Regions from separate parts of the Dermacoccus sp. CCH2-D9 genome, predicted to be linked through region 4. Evidence: riboswitches for the same ligand, from Rfam matches in the RefSeq annotation. Region 4 holds a riboswitch; each other region holds the start of a gene.

Region 1 (5,154 bases), on a different contig from region 4:
GGCCGGAAGATGGCGGAGAAAAACGCGCGCGCGTACTTGTTGAGCATGGTGGTTCAACTGTAGCGGTTCGATATACCCGTTCGAGGCAGCGCACTGCCCGTGGTGCCCGGTGTCAGTCGTTCGGCCAGTTCGCGACGATGCGCTGACGGCTGTCCTCGAGCAGCACCGGCAGCGCCTTGGTGCGCCCGATGATCGGCATGAAGTTCATGTCGCCACCCCAGCGCGGCACGATGTGCTGATGCAGGTGCGCGGCGACGCCGGCACCTGCGACGTCACCCTGGTTCATCCCGAGGTTGAACCCGCCCGGGTTCGACGCGGCCTTGAGGGCACGCACCCCGGCCTTCGTCAGCTTCGTGAACTCCTCGGTCTCGTCGTCGGTGAGGTCGATGTACGAGGCGACGTGACGGTACGGGCACACGAGCAGGTGGCCCGGGTTGTACGGGAACAGGTTCATCACGACGAAACAGTGCTCACCACGGTGGACGATGAGGCCGTCGGCGTCGGTCTTCGTAGGCGACGCGCAGAACGGGCAGTCGTGGCCGGCGTCCTTTGTCGGACGCTCGCCCTCGATGTACGCCATGCGGTGCGGCGTCCACAGCCGCCCGAACCCGTCGGCCTCGCCCGCGAAGGCGCCGGCTTGCTCGATGAGGATGTCGTCCTGCGAATCAGTGTTGAACTCGTCGACCATGGCCCGATCCTAGAGCCCCGCCTGCCTCGACGCAGCGGCCGCGGGTGGGCTCGCGCGCACCATGCACCCCGGGTGAGCGGTCTCAGACCGCCGCGATCTCGCGCAGACGCGCCGGGACAATGGTTCGGTCGGCTTCCCCCGCGTGCGCGACGTCGCCGACACGGCCCGCCAACGTCCGCGCGACCTCGGCCGCGTCGCCGTCACCGACGACGGCGACGATGCTCGCCAGCCCGGCGAGGCCCGTGACGGCGTCCTCGAGGTCGAGCCAGTCGTCGTCATCGAGGCCGGCCGCCGCCCCCGGCCATGCGACCGAGGCGGCCATGACGCCGTCACGAGCCCACTGCTCGACAGCGTCGCGCGCGAGGGCGCCGTCAGCACCGAGGTGCAGGACGACGGCGTTCGCGACCGGTTTGGACGGGCAGGCGATGCAGCGCTCGCGCTGATCGAGCGCCCAGATGACGTCGTCGCTCATGACGCACGCTCCGCATCGCGGCGGGCGTCGAGGCCGAACGGCGCCACACGCTGCATGTGACGTTCGTCCGGCGGGCCGAAGCCGGCCCGTTCGTACAGCCTGCGGGCACGCGGACGGGCGTTGAGCATCATTCGCGCGACGTCGTGCGCGTCGGCCCAGGCGTCGACGATCCGCAGCATCCGCTCGGCCAGGCCCTGGCCGCGCGCCGACGGCGTGACGAAGACGACCGCGATGTAGAGCGACGGCTGCGCCGGCCGAGCCAGCGCCGGGGGCCGGTGCACGAGCGACGTCTGCACCATGCCGAGAGCCGTCCCGTCAGCACTCGAGGCGAGCCACGTCGGCAGATCGTCGTAGTGCGCGAGCCAGTGATCGGCATACTCGGTGATGAAGCCGGAGCGGTTGCTCTCCCCCGCCTCGAGGTCCATCTGCAGACGCAGCGCCGCGCAGGCGAACGCGTCTTCGCGGCGCGCGCGGACGATCGTCGGTGTCATGGCAACAGTCAAGCACGGCATGAGGGTCGTCGCCCGTAGGCGCGTCGCGTCAGCACGGGGCCGCGACCGGAATGTGAGACAGCATTCCCGCCTGATGACACCACCCGGCCTAGAGTGGCCGCAGGTCACGAGCGTCAGCGTCAAACCCCGGTTTGCTGGCCGGCAACCCTCCCACCGCGGCGGGGTGCTCCGGGTGACGACCTGGCCCGGCGCCGAGCGCGTCCGGGCAAGCGCGGAGGGATTCCCCTTCGGGCACCACACGTACGGTGCGCCGCCCGTGCGTCCACGCACTCCTCAAGAGGGACATCATCATGAGCTCCGAGAACTGGGCCTTCGAGACCAAGCAGATCCACGTCGGCCAGAACGTCGACGGCGACACCGGCGCCCGGGCGCTGCCGATCTACCAGACGACGTCGTTCGTCTTCGACTCCGCCGAGACCGCGGCCAACCGCTTCGGCCTGTCGGATCTCGGCCCCATCTACACGCGCATCGGCAACCCGACGGCGCAGGCGGTCGAAGACCGCATCGCCGCGCTGGAGGGCGGCGTCGGCGCGTTGCTGCTCGCGTCGGGTCAGGCGGCGACGACGTTCGCCATCCTCAACGTCGCTCAGGCCGGCGACCACATCGTCGCCTCGTCCGCGCTGTACGGCGGCACGTACAACCTGCTGAAGTACACGCTCAAGCGACTCGGCGTCGAGACGACGTTCATCGACAACATCAACGATCTCGACGAGTGGCGCGGCGCCATCCGCGACAACACGAAGCTGCTGTTCGGCGAGACGCTGAGCAACCCCGACCAGAAGGTGCTCGACGTGCGCGGCCTCGCCGACATCGCCCATGACGCCGGGGTGCCGCTGTTCGTCGACAACACCGTCGCGACGCCGTACCTGCTGCGCCCGATCGAGCATGGCGCGGACGTCGTCATCCACTCCGCGACGAAGTACCTCGGGGGGCACGGGACGTCGATCGCCGGCGTGCTCGTCGACGCCGGCACGTTCGACTACGCCGCCGACCCGGCGAAGTTCCCGCAGTTCAACGAGCCGTCGGAGAGCTACCACGGTCTCGCGTTCGCCCGCGACCTCGGCGTCGGATCGCCGCTCGGCGCGAACCTCGCCTTCATCCTCAAGGCGCGCGTCGAACTGCTGCGCGACCTCGGCGCGGCCGTCTCCCCGTTCAACGCGTTCCTCATCGCGCAAGGCCTCGAGACGTTGTCGCTGCGTGTGGAGCGACACGTGGAGAACGCGAAGAAGGTCGTCGAGTTCCTGAAGTCGCAGCCGCAGGTCGAGACGTTGTTCTACGCCTCCGACCCGTCGAGCCCCTACAAGGAACTCGCCGACCGCTACCTGCCCGCCGGCTCCGGCGCCGTGCTGTCGTTCGAGATCGCCGGTGGCGTCGAGGCGGGCAAGAAGTTCGTCGACGCCCTCGAACTGCACTCGCACGTCGCGAACATCGGTGACGTCCGTTCCCTCGCCATCCATCCTGCGTCGACGACGCACTCCCAGGGCAGCGACGAGGACCGCCGCGGCGCCGGCGTGACGCCCGGCCTCGTGCGGTTGAGCGTCGGCATCGAGAACTCCGCCGACATCATCGCCGACCTCGAGAAGGGCTTCGCCGCAGCGAAATGACCATGCGCTGAGGTGGGTCCCCGCGACGGGTGACGCAGCCGGGTTTCGTACCCCGAGCGTGGTCATCCGGCCGTGTCGAACGCCGGCCCTCGGGTGCACATGCCAACACACGAGCGCGCCCCCGAACCGCGAGGTTCGGGGGCGCGCGTCGTCGTCGCGGCAGGAGTCAGCCGGCCGTCGGGTCAGTGTTCTGACGTTCGGTGATGACGCGGGTGATCTCGGCGATCGCGTCGGCCACCGGCACGCCGTTCTTCTGCGACCCGTCGCGGAAACGGAACGAGACGGCGCCGTTGTCGCGGTCCTCTTCACCGGCGATCAGGATGAACGGCGCCTTCGACTTGGACGCGTTGCGGATCTTCTTCGGGAAGCGGTCGTCGCTCATGTCGACCTCGACACGCACGCCGGCTTCGCGCAGCTTGATCGCGACGTCCTGCAGGTAGTCGTAGTACTCCTCCGCGACGGGCACAGCGAGCACCTGAACCGGCGCGAGCCACGCCGGGAACGCGCCCGCGTAGTGCTCGACGAGCACGCCGAGGAAGCGTTCGATCGAGCCGAACTTCGCCGAGTGGATCATGACGGGCTGCTGGCGCGAACCGTCCGCCGCCTGGTACTCGAGGCCGAAACGAGCGGGCTGGTTGAAGTCGTACTGGATCGTCGACATCTGCCAGGTACGGCCGATGGCGTCGCGCGCCTGCACGGAGATCTTCGGGCCGTAGAACGCGGCACCGCCCGGGTCCGGCACGAGCTCGAGGCCGGACTCGAGCGCGACGTCCGACAGCACCTTCGTCGCGATGTCCCACTGTTCGTCGGTGCCGATGAACTTGTCCTTCTTGTCCCCGTCGACGTCGCGCGTCGAGAGCTCGAGGTAGAAGTCGTTCATGCCGAAGTCGCGCAGTAGGCCGAGGATGAAGTCGAGCAGGTGCTTGATCTCTCCCGGCGCCTGTTCGGGCGTGACGTAGCTGTGCGAGTCGTCCTGGGTGATCATGCGCACGCGCGTCAGACCGGAGAGCACGCCCGACTTCTCGTCGCGGTACACCGTGCCGAACTCGAAGAAGCGCAGCGGCAGCTCACGGTAGGAGCGCCCACGCGAACGGAAGATCTCGTTGTGCATCGGGCAGTTCATCGCCTTGAGGCGGTAGTTCTGCCCGTCGACGTCGAGGGGCGGGAACATCCCGTCCGCGTAGTACGGCAGGTGACCCGAGGTGTAGAAGAGGTCTTCCTTCGCGATGTGCGGCGTGCCGACGTAGGAGAAGCCCTCCTCGATGTGACGGCGGCGGACGTAGTCCTCCATCTCACGCTTGATGATGCCGCCCTTGGGGTGGAACACCGGCAGGCCGGGGCCGATGTTCTCGGGGAAGCTGAACAGGTCGAGCTCGGCGCCGAGCTTGCGGTGGTCGCGCTTCTCGGCCTCGGCGAGGCGCTCGAGGTAGGCCTTCAGCTCGTCCTTCGTCGGCCACGCAGTGCCGTAGATGCGCTGCAGCTGCGGGTTCTTCTCGCTGCCGCGCCAGTACGCGGCGGCCGAACGCATGAGCTTGAACGCGTTGCCGAGCACCTTCGTCGACGGCACGTGCGGGCCGCGGCACAGGTCGCCCCAGGCGACGGTGCCGTCGCGGCGGACGTTGTCGTAGATCGTCAGCTCACCGCCACCGACCTCGGCCTCCGCGCCCTCGGCCGCATTCGCAGCGTTGCCCTTGAGGCCGATGAGCTCGCACTTGTAGGGCTCGTGCGCCAGTTCTTCGAGGCCCTCGGCGTCGGTGATGACGCGGCGGTTGAACGTCTGGCCCTCGTTGACGATCCTCTGCATCGCCTTCTCGAGCTTCTTGAGGTCGTCGGGCGTGAACGCCTCGGCGACGTCGAAGTCGTAGTAGAAACCGTCGG
Region 2 (5,154 bases), on a different contig from region 4:
AGTCGTGCCCGTCGTAGTACTGCTCGCCCGGCTCGGCGAGGTCGGCCTGCGACTGCGCGACGAGGTCGATCGGCCCCGCTCCCATCGAACCGCCCGCACCCATCGAGCCGGGTGCACCCGTGGAACCCCCGGAGCCGCCCGAACCCATACCGCCGAGGGCGTCGTCCTCGCCAGCATCCGCGAAACCGTCGCCACCCGACGCATCGGGCACGTCCTCGCCCTTGAGCAACGCGAGCGTCTGCGGCAGGTCGTCGGGCTTGACGAGCACGTCACGTGCCTTCGAGCCCTCCGACGGCCCGACGATGGCGCGCGATTCGAGCAGGTCCATGAGGCGACCGGCCTTGGCGAAGCCGACGCGCAGCTTGCGCTGCAGCATCGAGGTCGATCCGAACTGTGTCGTGACGACGAGTTCGGCGGCCTGCAACAGCACGTCGAGGTCGTCGCCGATGTCGTCGTCGATCTCCTTCTTCGGCGCGACCTGCGCGACGTCCTCGCGGTAGTTCGGCGCGAGCTGGCTCTTGACGTGCGCGACGACGGCGTGGATCTCGGATTCGTTGACCCATGCGCCCTGCACGCGCATCGGCTTGCTCGCACCCATCGGCAGGAACAGCGCGTCACCCTGGCCGAGCAGCTTCTCGGCACCGGGCTGGTCGAGCACGACGCGGCTGTCGGCGAGCGACGACGTCGCGAACGCCAGGCGCGACGGCACGTTGGCCTTGATGATGCCGGTGACGACGTCGACGGACGGGCGCTGCGTCGCGAGGATGAGGTGAATGCCCGCGGCACGCGCGAGCTGCGTGATGCGCTGGATCGACGCCTCGACGTCGCGCGGCGCGACGAGCATGAGGTCGGCGAGCTCGTCGACGACGACGAGCAGGTAGGGGTACGGCGCGAGCTTGCGCTTGCTGTCGGGCGGCAGCTGCACCTTGCCCGCGCGCACCGCCTTGTTGAACTCATCGATGTGCTTGTAGCCGAACGCGGCCAGGTCGTCGTAGCGTGCGTCCATCTCGCGCACGACCCACTCGAGTGCCTCGGCGGCCTTCTTCGGGTTCGTGATGATCGGCGTGATGAGGTGCGGGATGCCCTCATACGCCGTCAGTTCGACGCGCTTGGGGTCGACGAGCACCATGCGCACCTCTTCGGGCGTGGCCCGCATGAGCAGCGACGTGATCATCGAGTTGACGAAGCTCGACTTACCGGCGCCCGTCGCACCCGCGACGAGCATGTGCGGCATCTTCGCGAGGTTCGCGACGACGTAGCCGCCCTCGACGTCCTTTCCGACACCCATGACCATCGGGTGCGTGTTGTTCCGCGCCGCCTGGCTGCGCAGCACGTCGCCGAGGCTGACGAGTTCCTTGTCGGCGTTCGGGATCTCGATACCGATGGCCTTCTTGCCGGGGATCGGCGATAGGATGCGCACGTCGGCGCTCGCGACGGCGTACGAGATGTTCTTGCTCAACCCCGTCACACGGTCGACCTTGACGCCAGGGCCGAGTTCGACCTCGTAGCGCGTCACCGTCGGGCCGCGCGTGAACCCGCTGACGACGGCGTCGATGCCGAACTGCTCGAGTACCTCGGTCAGCGCGTCGACGACGCGGTCGTTCGCGGCGGAGCGCTCCTTGGGCGGGGTCCCCTGTTCGAGGACGTTCGAATCGGGCAGCGTGTACGTGACGTCGCCGCCCATTGCGAGCTGCTCGACACGGGGTGGAAGCTGTTCGGTGGGCTGAGCCTCCACCTGACGTTGAGGGACGGCTGCGGCCGGGGCAGCCTGCTCGACGCGCGTGGCACCGGCATCCTGACGGGCCGCCGCGGCCTTCGGCGACTCCCCCGGCCGCTGTGCCGACGCCGGGCGCGACGCCTGCGCCGCACGTGCGGAGGCCTGGTCGACGACGGCATCGTCGACGGAATCCATGGGTGCGGAGCGGCGCGCTGCCCCACCTGCCGGCGACGCTCCGGAGCGCGATGCCCGGGCTCGCGCGAGCGCAGCGGCGCTCGCGTCGCCGGCGCGCTCGTCGTCAGAGCCGCCGTCGGGCATCTCTCGCGTCTGATCGACGCCCGCCGGGGCGCCGTCGATCGTGTCGATGTCGTAGATCTGCTGCTCACCGCGACGGCGGTTGAGCGGGTTGCGTGATGTGCCACGGCCCTTGCCGCGCGGTCCCTTGCCGACGACCTCGGCGGCCTGCTCGTAGGGCTCATCGCCGCGCCGGGCGTCGTCACCCGCGCCGCGACGCGAGCCGCCCCGCGCGCGGTTGCCGATGTCGGCGCCGTGCAGGTCGTCGGCGACGGCGTCACGCTGAAGCAGCTCGCCCTCGTCGTCGCGTTCATCGAGGGGGTGGCCGAAGATCTGCGCCTCGACCTCGCGGATGCGCTGCGGGATGCGATTGACGGGCGTGCGCGTCAGCACGAGGAAACCGAAGAACGACACGAGCGCGAGGATGATGCCCGCGCCCCACACCGTGAGCGCGGCAGACAGCGGCCCTCCCGTGATGACGCCGAGGATGCCGCCTGCGCCGCGCACCGCGGTCGAAACCCCTGTCGACGGACGCCCGCCGACGAGGTGGGCGATCCCCGTCGAGCCGAGCGCGAGGATCGTCAGTCCGATCGTCATGCGGTTGGTCGGCTGGTGCCCCCGCGGGTGGCGGAACATGTGGATGGCCATGCCGATGAGGACGACGGGCAGAACGTAGGCGATGACGCCGAACGTGCCGGCCGCGACGGCGTGGACGACGTCCCCGAACATGCCGGGCAGCCCCCACCACTCCCGCGCAGCCACGACGATGCCGAGGGCGAGGAGGGCGAAACCGAGCCCGTCGCGACGGTGTTCGGGTTCGAGGTCAGAAGCGGCGGCGCCGACGCGGCGGACGGTGCCGCCGGCGACGTGCGAAACACCCATCCACGCGCCACGAGCAGCGCGACCGGACGCGGAGGGACGCGCTTCAGCAGCCCCTCGCGACGAGCCGGTCTTGCGCGCGGGTGCATTCTTCGTCGTGCCGCCCGAACGTGGTGCGCTCGACTTCGGCGGGGTCGTGCGGGCGCGCGTCGTCGAGGCCGCAGATGCGCCGGCCGGGCGCGAGCTCTTGGCGCGCGGCTGCGAAGAGGCCTTCTTCGCGACGAGGACGCTGTCGTTCGCTGGTCTGTTTCGGGTCGCCACCCCGCAAGGCTAGTGGGGGTTCCGGCCGTTTTCGCGGACCCACGCCGTGACACGGGTCCAATGGTGACGGCGGGTCGGCTCGACACCTTCGAATCCGCGTCCCGACGCGCTGGCGCGTTGACGCGCTCGCATCCGACAGCGCCCTGACCCGTGTCGGAGGCGCCGCCAGCTGCCCGGGGGACCACGGGCATCCCCACCGCGAGACGCCGACTCTTGCGCGCGGCGCTCGCCATCCGCGATCCCACAGGTGATCTCACGATGCGAACCTCTGGCCGCACGTCGGTGGACGCGGCGGAGGGCCGGGTGCGAGCGTTCACGTAGGTCATGAGTTCCAGCGCACAGCCCCGGCTTGCTGGACGGCAACCCTCCACCGCGGTGGGGTGCTCCGGGTGACGACCTGGCCGCCACCAGCACCGGTGTCGGCAAGCGCGGGCCGAGCCATCTGGCGACGGCGAGGCCCCTGATTCGAGGAGCCTCGATGCCCCGTTCTGCCATTCTCTCGATCCTTGACTCCGACGCGCGCCGCCACGCTGCGAGCCACACGACCCGCCCCGCTCACGCCGTAACCCCCGGGACTCCCGTCGCGGACCCCGAGCGTCACCACACCCAGCCCGCGCACCCCGGCGGGTCCCGTCGCGAGACGCCCACGGCTACCTATCATCGCGCGGACGCGCCGCAGCAGGCCAATGCCGCCCTGGCCACGATCGGCGCCGATCTCGGCGTCGCGACGCTCGACGGGCGCGTCGTCGAGCACGCGAACTTCGACCACGGCGCGACGGCTCCCGCGCTGCAGGCCGCCGCGCGGGCCGTCGACACGACCCTGCGCACGTACGGTTCGGTGCATCGCGGTGCGGGACGGGCGTCGCAGCTGACGACCCGGTGGTACGAGGAGGCTCGGCAGGAGGTCGCCGCGTTCGTCGGCGCGCGCGAGGACGACGTCACCGTCTTCACGCGCAACACCTCGGACGCGCTCAACCTGTTGGCTCACTGTCTGCCGCAACAGACGCAGGTCTTCGTGTTCCGCTCGATGCACCACGCGGCGCTGCTGCCGTGGGCGGACGAGCGGACGACGCGGCTGCCGATCCCTCACTCTCACGCCGAGGCTGAGGGCTACCTCGACGTCGCTCTGGCGGAATTCCGCGCCCACAACGATGCTCCCGTGTTGGTCCTCATCACCGGCGCCTGCAACGTGACGGGCGAGGTGTGGCCCATCGAGCGCCTCGCCGCCGTCGCCCGCCGGCATGAGGCGCGGACGGCTCTCGACGCCGCGCAGCTCGCCCCGCACCGCCGCGTCGACATCGACGCCTGGGGCATCGACTACGTCGCTCTGTCCGGCCACAAGGCCTACGCGCCGTACGGTTCAGGAGCCCTCGTCGGGCGCCGCGACTGGCTCGACACCGCCCCTCCGTACTTCCGCGCCGGCGGCGCGAGCCACCGCGTCAGCGAAGATGCGTCAGGCGCCGGCGACGTCGCCTGGGCGCCCGCGCCCGCACGCCACGAGGGCGGCACCCCGAACGCGGTCGGGGCCATCGCGCTCGCGGCCGCAGCCTCGACGCTGTCCGCGCAGCGCGGCGAAGCCGAGGCGCGCGAGGAGAAGATCCACGCCATCGTCCGCGACGGTCTCGCCTCGATCGACGGCGTGAGGATCGTCGAACTCTTCGACGAGCAGAATGCCGCGGACGCTCACCTCGACGATGGCGCGCCAAGGCGGAATGCGAGCGACAACGTCGGCGTCACGACGTTCACCGTCGCCGGATACGACCCGACGCTCGTCGCTCAGGTGCTCGCAGACGAGCACGGCATCGCTGTGCGCGACGGGCGATTCTGCGCTCACCTGCTCTGCGACGCGCGCCTCGGCGAGGGCGCGACGGCAGTGCGCGCCTCGATCGGTCTCGCCACGACGACAGAGCACGCACGACGCCTCGTCGACGCCGTGCGTGCTCTCGTCACCCATGGGCCCACCTTCGACTACACCCACACCCCGGGCCTCGGGTGGAGCCCCG
Region 3 (5,154 bases), on a different contig from region 4:
CGAGGGCGAGGCCGAGCAGGCCGCCCATGATGATCGTCGCGCCGACCATGAGCAGCGTCTCGCCCACCGCGGTGACGATCGTGGGGCGCAGCGCCTCCCAATCGGTTGCGGGCATCATGCGGCGACCTCCTCGACGTCGGCGGCGAGACGCAGTTCGTCGAGCACGGTGGTGACGGCGCCGTCGTCGCCGCGCAGGGCGAGCGTCAACGTCGTCAGGGTGTCGTCCTTGAGCGGTGTGAGGCCGCCGTGCACGATCTCCGGTTCGACGCCGTGTGCGGACATGCGGGCCAGGACACGGCCGAACTCGCGCGGGTCGTGAACCGTCAGCGTCGCGAGGTGCCCGTCGTGGGCAGCGCGCAGCCGGGCGCTCTCGCGTGCGTCGGGCACGTTCCGCAGGGTGGCGTCGACGAGGCGGCGCGTCGCGTCCGCCTTCGGCGCGCCGAGGACGTCGACGGTGCGCCCGGACTCGACGATGCGGCCGGCCTCGAGGACGACGACGTCGTCGGCGAGTTCGCGCACGACGTCCATCTCGTGGGTGATGACGACGATCGTCACGCCGAGCTCGTCGTTGACGCGGCGCAGCAGCGCGAGGACGTCCTTCGTCGTGTCGGGGTCGAGCGCGGACGTGGACTCGTCGGCGAGCAGGATCTCCGGGTTCGTCGCGAGCGCACGGGCGATGCCGACGCGCTGCTTCTGCCCGCCGGAGAGCTCGTCGGGGTAGGCCCACGCCTTCTCGGTGAGCCCGACGAAGCTGAGCAGCTCGGTGATGCGCGCCTCCTGGCGCGCCTTGTCCCAGTCGGCGACCTCGAGGGGGTAGGCGACGTTGGCGTACACCGTGCGCGAGCGGATGAGGTTGAACTGCTGGAACACCATGCCGATGCGACCGCGCAGCTCGCGCACCTGCTTCGCGGACAGCGACGCGAGGTCGACGCCGTCGATCTCGACGTGGCCGCGCGTCGGCGTCTCCAGGCCGTTGATGAGACGTACGAGGGTGCTCTTACCTGCGCCGGAGAAACCGATGACGGCGACGATGCGTCCGCGCTCCACCTGCGTCGTGATGCCGTCGAGAGCCGTCACCCGGCTCTTGCCGCGGGTGAACGTCTTGCCGACGTCGTGGAAGGCGACGGCGGGCGGGGTGGCACTCGCCGGCGCGGCGGCCTTCGTCAGTGTGGGGGAGGGGCCCGTCACTTCGATCCCTTCGCCTTGATCTGGGCCTCGAGGTTCGCGAGGATGCCCTGCACCTCGGAGGCGGAGTTGTTCACGAGGACGCTCGTGCCCTTCGTGCGCTCCTCGATGAGCTTCTCGACGCTCGGGTCGTGGTAGGCCTTGACGAACTTGGCGTAGTCGGCGTTGTCCTTGTCCGCGGCGCGCGCGACGACGACGTTGATGTACGGCTTCGACGAGGCCGCATGCGGGTCGTCCTTGAACAGGGCCTTGCTCGGGTCGAGCTTCGCGTCCGCGGCGAAGTTGTTGTTGACGATCGCGCCGTCGACGGACGGCAGCGCGGCCGCGGTCTGCTCGGCGTTGACCGCTGTGACGGTGACCTTCGAGGCGCCGGCGTCGATGTCGGCCGGGGTCGACAGCGAGGTGCCACCACCCTTGAGCTTCAGCAGTCCGGCGCTCTGCAGCAGCAGCAAGGCGCGCGCCTGGTTCGTCGGATCGTTGGGGATGGCGATCTTGCCGCCCTGGGGGAACTGGCCGACGCTCGTGTGCTTCTTCGAGTACAGCGCCAGCGGGACGATGTACGTCGCCCCGATGGGCGTGAGGTTCTGCTTCGCCTTGGTGTTGTAGTCGGCGAGGAATTGCAGGTGCTGGAACTGGTTGAGGTCGACCTGGCCCTCGGAGAGCGCGGGGTTGGCCTGGGTGTAATCAGAGAAGTTGACCGGTTCGATGTCGAGACCGTACTTGTCCTTGCCCACCTTGACGAGCTGGTTCCAGTACGGGTCCGACGCCTCCGTCGTGCCCACCTTGAGGTGGGTCAGCTTGTCGTCACTGCTCCCGCCGAGCACCTTGGCCCCGATGCCGGCGGCCAGCGCGACGACGAGGACGCCTGCGCCGATCGCAACGTACTTGCCGGTGTCGTTCTTCGGTTTCGGGGGCAGGGCGGTCGCGCCGTTCTCGGCGCTCGTGGCGTCATGCGTGGACGAGGTGGGCGTCGAGGTCTCGTCGGCGGGGGTGTGCTTGTCGGTCATGATCTCTCCTGGTGAGGCGGCAAGGATGCGAATGCGCGGGGCTGGCGCGGGTGCGCGGAGTCAGCGTGAAGGCGGGGCGCCGGGGTGGGGCGCGGTGCGCGGTGTCGTGCGGGGCATGCCTTTCGGGGCCTGGGCAGCGCAACGGAAGGCTCACGAGGATGCCGTCACGTTGGGTGCCGAGCGTGCTTGCCGCGTGGTCGACGCGGCCGGGTCATCACCTGGAGCACCCCGCCACGCGTGTGAGGGTTGCCGTCCGACCAGCCAGGGCTTTGCATCGGATCTCTTGACCAGCAGCGAGATTAGAGCCGCGCACGACAAAGCGTCAAGTTGTGGCACTGGAGATGAGACGTGGGCGAAGATTGTGACGTGCGACACGCGGCGTGGCTGATGCGGCGTCTTTCGCCGTCGAGGCTCGGGTGAGTGATTTCTTCACACAGCTTGGACGATCGTCTAGGTGGGTGATGAGTGTGACGTCGGCCACGCGCCGAGGGCCCCGGCGTCGTGTTCGACGACGCCCCACCCGGGCAGCACTTCGGTGACGTCCTGACTCAGCCGGACGCCACACGCTCGGCTGGTTCGAGCGTGCGGGCGGTCTTCCGCGGCGGCCACCCGAAGAATGACTTCCGCACGATGGGCACGTTCGTCAAGGTGCAGCGTCAGGTCGGCTCGTCGTGGGTCGACGTCCTCGACGACCACGACTGGGACACCTCGTACGTCTGGTCGCGCGAGGGCGTCTCGTACTCGCGATGCACCATGGAGCGGCGCATACGTCGCGGCACGCCCGCGAGCACGTATCGCCTCGTGCAGCAGGGCAGCTGGAAGAACGGCTGGAACGGCAAGGTCAGTGCCCATACCGGAACGAGCCGGGCCTTCCAGGTGCGCTGAGACGGCCGGTGCGCCGCGGTGGCCGGTTGATCGGCCGCCGGCTCAGCGGCCGCCGTGCATGTCGTCGTCAGCGTGGCGGGAGGACATCCGTCTGCGCGGGCAGGTCGGCGACGCCGACGGGGCACGTGACGCCCTTGAAGCCGTGGTTGCAGTAGCCGCCGGGGTGCTTGGACAGGTACTGCTGGTGGTACAGCTCCGCCGGCCAGAAGGGGCCCGCCTCGTCGGCCGGGCGCATCTCGGTCGTGATGGCGCCGCGGCCCGCGTCGTCGAGTGCCTCCTGGAAGAGCGCGGACGTCTCGCGGGCAGCGCGCTCCTGCTGCGGCGTCGTCCAGTAGATCGCCGAGCGGTATTGCGTGCCGACGTCGTTGCCCTGCCGGTTCGCGGTCGTCGGGTCGTGGTTCTCCCAGAACGCCTTGAGAAGCTCGCGTTCGGACACGCGCGACGGGTCGTAGGCCACCATGACCGTCTCGGTGTGGCCCGTGCCGCCGCCACAGACATCTTCGTACGTCGGCTCGGTGGCGTGGCCGCCCATGTACCCGACGGCCGTGGTGACGACGCCCGGAATCTTCCAGAAGATGCGTTCGGCGCCCCAGAAGCAGCCCATCGCGACGTACAGGGTCGCCGAGCCGTCGGGCAGTTCGGAGAACATCGGCACGTCGAGGACGTCGTGCAGGTCGCTCGCCTCGGGCGTTCGGGTGTGCTTTCGAGTGAACATGAGGTGCCTTTCCTCGGGTTCCGAGACAACACCGCCGGCGGTCGAGGCATTCCGGCCCGACCCTCCGCCGGCATGAACGGGTTGTCGCACGATCCAGGCGGACGCGCCGAAAAACCGGTTGCGTACGCAGCTGGTGCTGAGTGCAATGTCGCCATGCGCATTCGTCAGATCGGCCCGTCCGACCCGCTGTTCGACGCCTGGGCGCAGGTGTTCATGACGGTGGGCCACGAGCAGTGGGGCAAGCACACGATCGCCTACCCCGCCGACGAGCTGCGCGCCATGTGGGGCAAGGAATCCGAGACGCGTCATGCGTTCGTCGCCGTCGAGGGGGAAGCCTCGTGCGACGACGACGCCGTTGGGGGAGCAGCCGACATACAGGATGATGGCGTGGACACAGCAGCTGGCGTCGTCGGTGCCGCCGAGCTCGTCCTGCCGCGCCGCGACAACACCCACCTCGCGTTTCTCCACCTCGACGTGCCGGCTCCCGCGCGACGACGGGGTGTCGGCTCGGCGCTGCTCTCAGCCGCGGAGGAGATCATGCAGGACGAGGGACGTACGACGGTCCTCGTCGAGACGCAGACGCCCGTCGGCCAGCCTGACGCCGCAGGCGCCTTCCTCGCTGCCCGCGGGTTCGCCCAGGCCCAGACGTGCGTGCGCAACGCTCAGCGTCTGCCGGTCAGCGACGCCGTCGCCGCACAGATGCGTGCCGCCCTCGCGTTCGACGACGAGTATGTCGTCGAGACGGCCGTCGACGACCTCCCGTCGCAGTGGCTCGAGGAGCGGGCCCGTCTCGGAGCGATGATGTCGACCGACACCCCGCTCGGTGACGTTGCGATCGAACCGGAGACGTGGGATGCCGCGCGGGTGCGCGAGCTGTTCGACACCGCACGCGCTCAGGGCCGACGCGTCGTCGAGGCCGTGGCGTGGCACCGACCGACCGGGCAGATGGCCGCGTTCACGCACGTCAGCGTTCCCGCGGAGACGCCTTGGATCGCCTACCAGGACGACACCCTCGTCGAGGCCGCGCACCGTGGGCACCGGCTCGGCTACCGGGTCAAGGCTGCGGTGTCGCTGCTGCTGCCGCAGGTCGCGCCGGGCGTCGAGGTGCAGCGCACCTGGAACGACGAGACGAACACCCACGTGCTGCGGATCAACTCCGAGCTCGGCTACGAACGCGAGGGCACGATGATCGAATGGCAGAAGAGGCTTGCATGAGCCCGTCCGAGGCGCCCGTACGCGAGGTGCTCGGCATCGAGGTGACGCACGAGCAGCTGCTCCAGTGGCGCGCGTGGACGATGCCGGTCGAGCAGCCGTTCGTCGTGCCCCGCAGCGTCGCGCACGACCTCGGCCTGCGCGACGAGC
Region 4 (5,154 bases):
CCACCCCTGCGGTGGCTTGCCGGGCCCCCGCCAACTTGGGAGGATCACCTCATGTTCGGATTCGGTCAAGACAAGAAGGCTCCTGCAGCCCCCGAGAAACCGTCGGGCATGCTCGACTCGACGGCCAACACCCTGGCGCAGCACCTCATCTCGGTGGGCATCGGGGGCGTGGCGACGTTCAAGTCGGCCCGCGCCGTCGCCGACGAGGCGATGAAGAAGGCGGGCTCCAAGGAAGCGGCGATGGACGACGTCGTCGCATCACACACGAAGCTCGCGGGCGCGAACGGCTTCCTCACCAACCTCGGCGGTTTCGTCACGCTCCCCGTGGCACTGCCCGCGAACGTCATCGGTTTCTACACCGTCGCGACGCGCATGGTCGCGGCAATCGCCGCCATCAACGGTCACGACGTCGACGACCCAGCCGTGCGCTCGGCGATCCTGCTCGACCTCATCGGTGCGGACGCGACGCAGGTCCTCAAGGGCCTCGGCCCGATGACGGGTGGCGTCGCGACGAACGTCGCCACGCGCAAGCTGCCGCCGGCGGCGCTCGCCGTCGTGAACAAGTCCGTTGCGTTCCGTCTCGGCTCGCAGGTGGGGCGTCGCTTCCTCACGCGCATTCCGCGCCTCATCCCCGTGGCGGGCGGCTTCATCGGTGGCGGCCTCGATGTCGTCCTCATCCGCAAGATCGCCCAGTCGGCGCGTCGCGACTTCGTCGCGCAGATCCCGCCGTCAGCCTGACGTCGCCCTGATTCCACCCCGAACGCCACTCGTCTTCGGCGGGTGGCGTTCGGCGTGTCCGGGCCGGTTCGGCGATGTGTCGTCCGTGCGCATCAACGGGCTTCCGGGCGACGATCTGAGGGCCGCGAACCCCCGCCTGGCCTTGCTCGAACGGCCCACTCACCCACAGGTGTGACGGCTACGGCCCGTTTCGCGGCCCGCAGGATGCCTCGTCCACAGGTTTGTGGCTCGTGGTCAGCGCGCGGGTGGCGTCATGGGTTTCGCTGGGGGCATGAAGACAACAACACGACTCAAGGGCCTCAGCGCCCTGGTGGCAGCCCTTCCCGATCTCGTCGGCTCCGAGGGGGCGGGCGCCGTCATCGTCCTGTTCGAACGTGACGGTGCGCTCGCGGGGGTGCTCGGCTGGGCGGACGATGCGTGCGACGGGGAGACGGCGCACATGCTCGACGTCGTCGCTGAGCGGCGCGCGACGATGGGTGCGCAGGCCGCCATCGCCATCGCCTATCGCTGCGAGCCGGGCCGCGTCGACATCGCGGCCCTCGCGAAACGCATCGAGCGCCGCGTGCCGCTGCACCACGTCCTCGGTGCCAGCGACGAGCACTGGTGGGCCATCGAATGCGAGCTCGGCTGCTGTGACGGCGCGATCCACGAGATCCCGTCCCTGTCAGAGCAGACCCGCGAGCAGCTTCGCGACGTCCGCCGCGGCGGCGAGGCCATGGCCGCCACCGCGCGCCCCGTTCCCAGCGTCGTCGACGTCCGAGCCGCCTGGGCACGGTTGTGCGACGTCCCCGACACCGCGTCGGGCACCCGGCGACGCTCCCGCAGCGCCGACCTGCAGGTGCTCGCCGACGCTGTCGTCGACGGCCCGACGCGCGATGAGATCCTCCTGTGCGTCGCACCCGAACTGTTCCGTCTGCTGAGCCCGGGCACGCCGCTCGGCGAGCCTGGCCCGCTGATGACGAGCGCGTGCCTGCGAACTTGGCTGCCGCTCGTGCCGCGCCACGGCCGCGCCGCGTGGAAGGCCCTCGAGGCCGCCGCGACCTGGCGCGAAGGCGACCTGCGAGGAGCCGGTGCGTGCGCCGCGGCGTCGCTGCGCATCGGACGGACGTCATTGGGGCAACTGCTGCGCGACATCACAGGCACGGGGTTGTCGTACGAGCAGGCCGTCGGTGCGCTCCACACGAAGGCTCGGCAGAGTTCCGTCGCCTGACGAGCGTGCCGGTTGTGGGAGCGCGCCACATCGTGGACGTCGCCGCGCGGGCGATGGAAGCCGCGGGCAGGGCCGCCTACTGTGTCGCAGGTCAAGAGTTTCAGCGACACAAGCCCCGGCTTGCTGAGCGGCAACCCTCCCTCGCGGCGGGGTGCCCCGGGTGACGACAGGGCCGCCCGTGGGCGGCAAGCGCGAGAGGTGGGTTGCGACCCACCTCGGAATCGAGGACGTCATGGTTTCGCACCGTCGCCTCGCCGTGGCCGACTCCGCGGCGCCCCTCACCGACGACGGGTTCAACCCGCACGCACGTGCCGTCCACATCGGCACCCTGACGCTGGAGAACGGCGCCGCCCTGCCCGACGTCGTCATGACGTACGAGTGCTGGGGCGAGCTGAACGACGACGCGAGCAACGCCGTCCTCGTCGAGCACGCCCTGACCGGAGACTCGCACGTCGTCGGGCCGGTCGGCCCCGGGCAGCCGACGGCGGGGTGGTGGCCTGGTCTCATCGGCCCCGGCGCGCCCCTCGACACCGACGAGCTGTTCGTCGTGGCGATCAACGTGCTCGGCGGCTGTCGCGGCAGCACGGGCCCCATGTCGCTCGCACCAGACGGCCGGGTGTGGGGCGGGCGCTTCCCACACGTCAGCGTCAGGGATCAGGCGCGCGCCGAGGCGCGGGTCGCCGACGCTCTCGGCATCGCGCGCTTCCACACTGTCATCGGCGGCTCCTTCGGCGGGATGCGCGCCGCGGAGTGGGTGGCGACCTTCCCGCATCGGGTGCAGCGCGCCCTCGTCGTCGCGAGCTGCGCGGCGGCGGGCGCCGACCAGATCGCGTGGGGGCACACGCAGGTGCGGGCAATCGAAGCTGACCCGGATTTCCGGGGTGGCGGCTACCTCGAGCAGGGCGTCTTCCCGACGTCGGGGCTCGGGCTCGCCCGCCAGATCGCGCACACCTCCTACCGCAGCGCGCACGAGTTGCAGGAGCGGTTCGGGCGCGAGTCGCAGGGAGCGGACCGCACGCTCGACGGCGGCCTGTTCGCCGTCGAGAGCTATCTCGAGCACCACGCCGCGAAACTCGTTGCGCGGTTCGACGCCATGAGTTATGTGCGGCTCACGCAGGCGATGGCGACGCACGACGTCGGCCGCGGCCGCGGCGGCATCGAGCCTGCGCTTCGGGTGTTCGGGGGTGAGCTCGTCGTCGCCGCGGTCGACTCCGATCGGCTGTTCCCGGTCAGTGCCTCCGCCGACATCGTCCGGGCTCACGGGCGCGGACGGCTGCGTCTCATCCACTCGCCGCACGGTCACGACGGTTTCCTCATCGAGGCCGACCAGATCGCGGCGCTCGTGCGCGAGGTCATCGCTCGGCCGCTCACGGCCGAGGCGGGCCGCGTCCATCCCGTGGCGTGACGGCGGGCGCTCGCGGCACCTCGGGTAGCGTGTGAGCCGATCGCCACAGTCGCAGAACAGGGGTTGCGCATGTCCGTCGTCGTCAGTTTCGCTCCGGGCCCGGAGGGTGAGGCCGCGGTGGCCGAGGCCGTGCGTCAGTCGAGTGTGCTGGGGCGCCCGCTCGTACTCGTCTCGACCGTCCCGAGCGACGACGCGCGCGCTGCCGCGCAGGAGAGTGCGGACGCGGTCGGCGGCCGCGTCGTGCAGGTGGAGGAGGGCCAGGACGCGGTCGAGGTGATCCTCGACGAGGTGGCCGAACTCGACCCGGCGCTGCTCGTCATCGGGCTGCGTCGCCGCACGCCCGTCGGCAAGCTGATCCTCGGTTCGAGCGCTCAGCGACTGCTGCTCGACGCGCCGTGCCCCGTCCTCGCGGTCAAGCCCACAGCGCACTGATCTCGCGCTGCTCCCAACCCCGGCCTGACGCGCTTGCGTCAGGTCGGGAACACCCGCGCACGCAGGGGCGTTGAACCCCGTGATTCTGCGGTTCTCGACCCAGAGTTCTATAATGGTGAAAGAAGCGACGCGGGGGATCGAATCAGGCACCACGGTGCCAGGCGAGCTCAGGTGAGTCTCGAGCAACCGGCTCTCGTCGGATCCCGCCCCCGTGGTTCGTCTCTTCCCTCGTACGAAGCGCTCGGCGCGCGATTGCGCCTGCCCGATGCGTTGTGCACTCTCGGAAGGTAGTTGGTGACCTCAGTGTCCGAAACGGCTCAGACCCCCGCGCTTCCCGCGGACATCGACCATCCCGCGGTCATTGCTCTGTTCGAGCAGGGGCGCGCGAGCGGCACGGTCGACAGCGTGGTGCTGAAGACCGCCCTCGAAGAAGCGAAGATCTCCATGGCCAAGCAGAAGGCGGTGCTGAAGGCGCTGGGGGCCGAGGGCATCGAGATCGTGCTCGACGAGGTTCACGCGGCCCAGGCCGTCGCCACGACGACCGGGCGCAAGAGCGCGGCGAAGAAGTCGACTGCCAAGAAGACCGCGACGAAGACCGCTGCCGCGAAGAAGACCACCGCGGCCAAGACGACGACCGCGAAGAAGGCTGCCGTCAAGAAGACGGCGGCGAAGAAGGCCGTAGAGGCGGAGACCGACGTCGAGCTCGACGAGATCGTCACCGCCGACGAGGCGAGTGAGGCCCCCGCGAAGAAGGCGGCCGCCAAGAAGACCACCGCCAAGAAGGCGACGGCGAAGAAGGCCACCGCGGCCAAGTCGACGACCGCGAAGAAGACCACCGCCAAGAAGTCGGCCGCTGACGAGCCGGACGAGGTCGTCGCCGAGGACGTCGAGATCGACGACGTCGTCGTGACGGACGTCGAGGCAGGCGCCGAGGAGGTCGACGAGGCGAAGAAGCCCGCCGGCGAGGCCGAAGACGAGAAGGGCGGCTTCGTCCTGCGTCCGGGTGACGAGGATGACGCGCCGGCCCAGCAGGTCGTGACGGCGGGTGCGACGGCCGACCCGGTCAAGGACTACCTCAAGCAGATCGGCAAGGTCGCCCTGCTCAACGCCGAGCAGGAGGTCGAGCTCGCGAAGCGCATCGAGGCCGGCCTGTTCGCCGAGCAGAAGCTCGAGTCGGGCGTCAAGATGGACATGAAGCTCAAGCGCGAGCTGTGGTGGATCGCCTCGGACGGCAAGAACGCGAAGAACCACCTCCTCGAGGCCAACCTGCGTCTCGTCGTGTCGCTGGCCAAGCGTTACACGGGTCGCGGCATGCTCTTCCTCGACCTCATCCAGGAGGGCAACCTCGGCCTCATCCGCGCGGTCGAGA

Evidence for each region. Region 4 has a riboswitch for S-adenosylmethionine ahead of AX669_RS12410 (homoserine O-acetyltransferase). Riboswitches for the same ligand answer to the same signal wherever they lie in the genome.
Region 1: another riboswitch for S-adenosylmethionine. It lies ahead of AX669_RS07595 (bifunctional o-acetylhomoserine/o-acetylserine sulfhydrylase); the one in region 4 lies ahead of AX669_RS12410 (homoserine O-acetyltransferase).
Region 2: another riboswitch for S-adenosylmethionine. It lies ahead of AX669_RS09480 (aminotransferase class V-fold PLP-dependent enzyme); the one in region 4 lies ahead of AX669_RS12410 (homoserine O-acetyltransferase).
Region 3: another riboswitch for S-adenosylmethionine. It lies ahead of AX669_RS01380 (MetQ/NlpA family ABC transporter substrate-binding protein); the one in region 4 lies ahead of AX669_RS12410 (homoserine O-acetyltransferase).

The regions. Positions count from the first base shown of each region.
Region 1 is NZ_LSJT01000092.1:8,100-13,253, reverse strand. Features, by position in the region: gene pgsA (phosphatidylinositol phosphate synthase) at 1-47, opposite strand, end outside; gene AX669_RS07610 (HIT domain-containing protein) at 113-688, opposite strand; gene AX669_RS07605 (hypothetical protein) at 771-1,160, opposite strand; gene AX669_RS07600 (GNAT family N-acetyltransferase) at 1,157-1,651, opposite strand; SAM riboswitch class IV at 1,775-1,890, shown strand; gene AX669_RS07595 (bifunctional o-acetylhomoserine/o-acetylserine sulfhydrylase) at 1,963-3,276, shown strand; gene thrS (threonine--tRNA ligase) at 3,443-5,154, opposite strand, start outside.
Region 2 is NZ_LSJT01000107.1:16,232-21,385, forward strand. Features, by position in the region: gene AX669_RS09470 (DNA translocase FtsK) at 1-3,151, opposite strand, end outside; SAM riboswitch class IV at 3,472-3,586, shown strand; gene AX669_RS09480 (aminotransferase class V-fold PLP-dependent enzyme) at 3,630-5,154, shown strand, end outside.
Region 3 is NZ_LSJT01000015.1:2,290-7,443, reverse strand. Features, by position in the region: gene AX669_RS01390 (methionine ABC transporter permease) at 1-118, opposite strand, end outside; gene AX669_RS01385 (methionine ABC transporter ATP-binding protein) at 115-1,188, opposite strand; gene AX669_RS01380 (MetQ/NlpA family ABC transporter substrate-binding protein) at 1,185-2,192, opposite strand; SAM riboswitch class IV at 2,370-2,481, opposite strand; gene AX669_RS01375 (neutral/alkaline non-lysosomal ceramidase C-terminal domain-containing protein) at 2,694-3,077, shown strand; gene msrA (peptide-methionine (S)-S-oxide reductase MsrA) at 3,145-3,792, opposite strand; gene AX669_RS01365 (GNAT family N-acetyltransferase) at 3,946-5,007, shown strand; gene AX669_RS01360 (hypothetical protein) at 5,004-5,154, shown strand, end outside.
Region 4 is NZ_LSJT01000147.1:38,998-44,151, forward strand. Features, by position in the region: gene AX669_RS12400 (EcsC family protein) at 52-738, shown strand; gene AX669_RS12405 (hypothetical protein) at 1,010-1,948, shown strand; SAM riboswitch class IV at 2,038-2,146, shown strand; gene AX669_RS12410 (homoserine O-acetyltransferase) at 2,181-3,353, shown strand; gene AX669_RS12415 (universal stress protein) at 3,423-3,785, shown strand; gene AX669_RS12420 (RNA polymerase sigma factor) at 4,080-5,154, shown strand, end outside.